2 regions of the Shewanella sp. MF08487 genome follow, and region 2 is predicted to be linked to the other one. Evidence: predicted binding sites of a transcription regulator. Region 2 holds the regulator's gene; the other holds the start of a gene.
The links. Region 2 encodes sigma-54, which starts transcription at its own class of promoters, with help from an activator protein. Its sites were predicted from a motif close to GTTGGCACGNNNNTNGNNT; they were not measured.
Positions count from the first base shown of each region.

Region 1: a site for sigma-54 is predicted at 2,059-2,077, ahead of ACRN9H_RS02055 (flagellar hook-length control protein FliK). Genes of this name have one in related genera too.

Region 1 is NZ_JBOZPB010000002.1:150,345-153,501, reverse strand. It holds gene fliL (flagellar basal body-associated protein FliL) at 1-482, opposite strand, end outside; gene ACRN9H_RS02055 (flagellar hook-length control protein FliK) at 584-1,966, opposite strand; gene fliJ (flagellar export protein FliJ) at 2,212-2,658, opposite strand; gene fliI (flagellar protein export ATPase FliI) at 2,688-3,157, opposite strand, start outside.
Region 2 is NZ_JBOZPB010000030.1:31,853-35,009, reverse strand. It holds gene rapZ (RNase adapter RapZ) at 1-255, opposite strand, end outside; gene ptsN (PTS IIA-like nitrogen regulatory protein PtsN) at 252-695, opposite strand; gene hpf (ribosome hibernation promoting factor) at 698-985, opposite strand; gene ACRN9H_RS17410 (RNA polymerase factor sigma-54) at 1,014-2,492, opposite strand; gene lptB (LPS export ABC transporter ATP-binding protein) at 2,600-3,157, opposite strand, start outside.

The sequences.
Region 1 (3,157 bases), on a different contig from region 2:
TCGACCACTTTACGCCCCGTCACTGACTGCAGGGTATTTTGCACACTCAAAAGTGCTAGCTGGCGTAATTCATCTTTACCCGCTTGCGTACTGAGCCTCTGAACGTTGGAACTACTAAACGTAGTCAACAGTGCATCTTCAATTAACGGAATGTGTTTTTGTGTCAGCACTTCATCTTCAGTTCCGCGTACCATAAGTTGAACCTTAATCTCAACTAAGCGGGCTCTATCTGAACCGGGAAGATTGAATAAAAAGGGACGTGGCATAGGAACATAAGCGGCAACCCCTGCCCCACTTGGCACTTCTGTTTGTACAGCACCCTCTGCGGGAATGGCCACATCTTCTGAACTGCTTCCTAGAAAAAACCATAATACGGCAGCGATAATCAACAGAACAACAAGTCCCGCGCCTACGATAAAGAGTTTTTTCTTGCTTTTCGATTTTTCAGTGCTTTCCAGCTCTAACGATTCTTCCTTAGGCATTCACTATTCTCTTCAATTTAGGCGAAAACGTATTACGTTTTACTATCTTTATCAAAACGTAACTACATTATTAGTGCGAGTCATCGCTATAGGTTACCTGCTTAAGCGTAATAATCTATACCTGAATTTATACTCGTGGTTTGATTTAACACTAAATTAAGTTCTTCTGCTGAGATTTCATCCACATCAGCATGATTTGAACCTTCTCCATCGCCAAAACCACCTTCTCGACGTTGGCCTTGGTCCCCTTGGAAAACATGACTGTCAGCTAATTGCATACCTTGTTCTTGTAATAATTCACGTAGTCTTGGCATGGCTTGTTCAACCAAATCGCGAGTTTGTGACTGAGTTACATGAAACTGCACTTGGGTTTGATCGCCATGTACTTGTATTTTCACCAGCATATGGCCTAATTCTGGCGGATCGAGTCGGATCTCGGCGTGTTGAATACCTTGGCTTACCATAGTAATCAACTGCTGTCTCATGACGGGTGAAAACCGTTGAATCATCTCTTGCATTTGATTCTGCTGTTCAACACCTTGGCGTAAGGACAATTGTACCGGCACAGTTTCTTGACGGCTCAACTGCGAAAGTGATAATCCCTGGGTTGATGATGTAGGCTTAAGATCTGAGAAAGCACTGTCATCGTCCATGGAGTTGCCGTCTCGTGGAGTCTCCATAGCAACAATCAATTTAGCATCTTTAAGTAATAAATTTGCCGCTGCATCAGTATTCATATCCGCATCAAGAGATTTTTTTGGTCCTGTCTCCGTTTTGGATACCTCAGATGCAACGGGAGAACCTAAGGTATCAAACTCAAAAGTATTTGCCGATGTAGTGCTATTAGCGGATTTGAGACCAGTAAGTGCCGAGTCATTAGCCATTGGTTTTGCGATAGTGACTTGATTAATCAGATTGTCTTGAGACTTATCAATAGCACTATTGATATTTGTTGCCACTGACTGGTTTTTCGTATATTCATTGCTTAATATCATCGAGTCATCGATTACATCACTTATATTCTGGGTATCAGCAAGCGCATTGGTGCCTAATGGTGATATCAATGAAGGATCTGCTGATAACGCCAGTGACTCATTAATATTTTGATCATCAGAAATTACCGTTTCAACATCAATTATTGCACCTTCACCTTCAGTGTTCAAAAACGCTAACGGCAACACATCTCCCTCTGCTGCCGTTTTCTTCATGTCATTTGCCATACCGATTTGAGCAAAGATGAGGCTAACATCGTCACTATCCGTTAATTTATCTTCATCTAGGGATTTATCTTGAGATGTAATCTGCGAAGACTCATCTAGATTGACCGATGTTTTTTTAGATGACAAAACAGCGTTCGAGTTAGCAGTAACGGAAGAGAGTGTAGATGAAAAGTCTTCATTATTAGACTCTTGTGAAGATATCTTCGCGGAGTTGGCCGCAGCATTTCCTGTTTTACTCAACAGGATATTGGTCATTTGTTGCATAAGCACTCCCAAACATTACCCATGCTTCACTGAAAACAGCTAGGTAGAAACGTCAATTTATCGCTGCGATTGCAGAGGTATGGCATAGACCCAAGCAAATAAGATGCCAAAGCGTTAACGTTTACGGTGCATATCGTATGATTGGAGACAATTCATTCGAAGTGTAAGTTTATAGCCTGATATAAACAACAGCTTGGCTCAAAACCAGAGTTAGCACTCACTGAATGAGCAAGCGTAAAATAAGCCTAGCGCTGATGACGACGGAAAAACTGTTGAGAAGCAAATTCATCAGTCATTTTTTGTTCGCGTTTTTGCTCAACAACTTGGCGCTTTTTCTCTTTACTGGCTAATAGTAATTCCACCGCTTTACGTTTTTTCTGTTTTTCTAACCAATGCTGTTGTCTATATTCCTTTTGCATTTCCCCATCGGCAACGACACGATTTTGCTGAATAATAGCATCGTCAATCTGTCGAATAAAACGATGAAATTGGTGATAGTGATTAGCGCTAATCGCCTGCCCTTGCTGGGACTGCATTTGTTTCATGTAGTCTAAGCGGTAGTTATTGAGTGCACTCAGTTGATTCAGGCGTTTTTGACACTCTAACTGCGCTGATTTAAGCAACAAGGCCGCTTGTTCTTCGGCATCATTGGCTAACTTTAACACTAACAACAACGGATCGGCGTTAGCCATAATTCACCTCAATTAGTTCAAGCTAGCCATTATTTACATTGCGCGGCAAGTTGCCCGAGCATGAGTTGGCTATCGGCAAAACTGAATGCATCGCGCATGGTTTGTCGCAAAAAAGCATTCATTGCCGGCTGTAATCGTATCGCATTATCGATGCGGGGATCGCTACCTTGAGCGTAAGCCCCAATGGAAATCAAATCTCGATTTTGCTGATACAAAGAATAGGTTTGTTTAACGCGGCGCATCGCTTCCAAATGCTCATTGGAAATGACCATAGGCGCGACTCGGCTAATGGACGCTTCAATATCTATTGCGGGATAATGGCCGGAATCGGCAAGTGAACGTGATAATACAATATGACCGTCGAGAATTGCGCGAGAAGCATCGGCAATGGGATCCTGTTGATCGTCACCTTCGGTCAGCACAGTATAAAATGCCGTAATTGAACCTTGGCCAGGGCCACCGTTTCCGGCGCGCTCAACTAAACGCGGCAGCTTAGCAA
Region 2 (3,157 bases):
AAGAAAGAAACTCGTTAGTTCTGTGCCTGGTGGCAGACTTTCGAGCTGTTTAGTCAATATTTTATCTTGCTCAGGCAGGTTACGTACGTCGACACTGATGGCGACGAGATCGTTACTGCCTTTAAGCTGATCAAGTAACGCACCGATTAGCGGTAGCGGAAGATTATCAACGCAATAATAGCCGAGATCTTCGAGTACTCTAAGGGCGACGGATTTACCTGAACCTGAGCGGCCTGACACTATGACCAGTTTCATCCCGTGATTACCTGATAGAGTTCTGCTTCATCATGTGTCTTGCGTAATTGTTTCAATATTTGCTTATCACTCAGTTTTTCGGCCATGCAAGACAAGGTGCTTAAGTGCTGCTGACATTGGTCAGCAGGCACCAGTAATGCAAATAAAATATCAACCGGTTGCTTATCAATAGCATCAAATGCAATTGGCTCTTCGCACTTAATAAGTACGGCAATGGGCTTATCTATATCGGCTAATCGACCATGTGGAATGGCGATACCGTTACCTATACCTGTGCTCCCCACCTTTTCGCGCGCCACTAGGCTTTCGAATATCTCTTGAGATGAGAGGGTCGGGTACTGGGCAGCGACTAGGTCGCTGATGAGTTCCAGTACTTTTTTTTTGCTGCCCGGAGTGGCGCAGGTCGTGCACTCCGGCCGCAGTATGCTACAAAGTTCCATTATTAGTGTTTTGTTAACTTCTCTTTGTGTTTAATAACCTGACGATCAAGTTTGTCTATCAGGGCGTCTATAGCTGCATACATATCAGTATGCTCGGCAGTAGCAAATACTTCACCACCGATGAGGTTTATCCTCGCTTCAGCAATTTGTTTTATTTTCTCAACATTGAGCACAACGTGCACATTATTGATCTGTTCGAAATGGCGTTCAAGTTTTGAAAACTTTTCTTCTACATATGCGCGTAACGATTCGGTAATTTCAATATGGTGCCCAACTAGGTGTATGTGCATAGAAACGTCCTCCGATATTCACTGTAGGTTATAAACTCTTACGCTGATTAGAAGGGGGAATAAGCATGGCTTCTCGATATTTCGCAATGGTTCTGCGTGCTACATTTATTCCCTGTTCTGCCAGAAGTTGTGCCATCTTACTGTCACTTAATGGTTTTTTCTGATTTTCTGCTGCAACCAGTTTTTTAATAAAGGCTCTGATTGCCGTTGATGAACATTCACCACCATCATCCGTACCAACATGGCTAGAGAAGAAGTATTTTAGTTCAAAAAGCCCCTTTGGGGTATGCATGTATTTTTGGGTGGTCACCCGCGAGATGGTGGACTCATGCATCTCGACTGCTTCGGCAATATCGTTAAGTACCATAGGTTTCATCGCTTCTTCACCATATTCAAAGAAGCCTTGTTGGTATTGGACAATACAGTTCGCCACTTTCAGCAGGGTATCGTTGCGACTTTCTAAACTTTTAATAAACCATTTAGCCTCTTGCAGATGCCCACGAATAAATTGGCTGTCGGCTTGGTTTTTAGAGCTGCGCGCCATAGAGGCATAATGTTGATTTACATTGATTTTAGGCATGTTATCAGGGTTAAGTTCAACGACCCAGCGGCCATTTTTCTTTGACACTGATACATCGGGAATAACATATTCGTCCTCGTTGGGGGTAATCAATAAACCCGGGCGAGGATTAAGAGTTTGGATGAGCGTTATGCCGTCTCTTAACTCATCTTCTTTGAGCTTAGTCTTACGCATCAATAATCTAAAGTCACGTGCCGCAATGAGATCTAAATGATCTTTAATCAGCATGCGGGCGTTATCAAGATGGGGCGTATCGGGCGCAAAGTGTGACAGTTGGATCAGCAGGCATTCGCTTAAATCTCTGGCGGCAACACCTATTGGGTCGAAATGTTGAATACGTTTAAGCACGGCTTCGACTTCGTCAAGTTCGACCTCTGGGTTACCTATAGCTTCCAGAATTTCTTCAGTGCTTTGAGTGAGATAACCTTGATCGTTTATTGCTTCGATAATGGCGGTCGCAATGGCTAAATCGGTTTCAGAAAAGGGGGTGAGATTTTTTTGCCATTCTAAGTGCTCATATAAACCGTCGCTAGTCTCACCTTGAAAGGGCATATCGTCTTCGCGACTCCCACCTGGACCTGAGTTAGGTGACGCGGTAAATACTTCATCCCAAGTCGTGTCCATGGGAAGATCGTCCGGCATGGATTCTTGAGTTAAAGATTCTGCGGTGTCGACGGTAGAGCTGTCTTTTTCTGGTGGCGGAGCGACGGATTCACTGAAATCGGTATCCGATAGCGTTTGGTTTACAGGGTCTTTAGTTGCGTCGAATTGATCCTCTTCCAGCTCGAGAAGGGGATTAGAATCTAAGGCTTGCTGGATCTCTTGCTGCAGTTCTAATGACGATAGTTGCAACAGACGAATTGCCTGCTGTAATTGTGGCGTCATGGTTAACTGTTGACCCAGTTTGAGCTGGAGTGACGCTTTCATGTTACCGCAGATCCCTAAGTTATTATTGTTAGATGGGGTCGCTGATTACCCTCTTGAGTCGAGCCGGATGGTGGTATAATTAACGACCATCGACTCCCTTTGGTTAACTATAGCCTGAATTGTTCACCTAAGTACACAGCCCTAACCTGCTGATTGTCTAAGATCTCTGCCGGAGTTCCTTCTGCGATTAGGTTTCCGTGACTGACAATATAGGCATGTTCACACACATCTAATGTCTCGCGAACATTGTGGTCGGTAATTAGTACACCAAGGCCACGACTTTTAAGCTGCTCAATAATTTTCTTGATGTCGATAACTGAAATCGGATCGACGCCAGCAAAAGGTTCATCAAGTAAAATGAACTTAGGATTAGCTGCTAAAGCCCGTGCAATTTCTACACGGCGACGCTCGCCACCAGACAACGACATACCTTGGCTGTCACGTATATGGGTGATATGGAACTCTTCAAGCAGATGTTCTAATTCTTCATCTCTTTGTTCTTTCGTTAATTCTTTGCGAGTTTGTAGTACAGCCATAATGTTGTCATGTACGCTCAGCTTACGAAAGATACTGGCTTCCTGCGGTAAGTAACCAATGCCTTTGCGGGCACGTAAGTGCATAGGGTCAGCGGTTAAATCATGATCATCGATAAAAATATGTCCTTT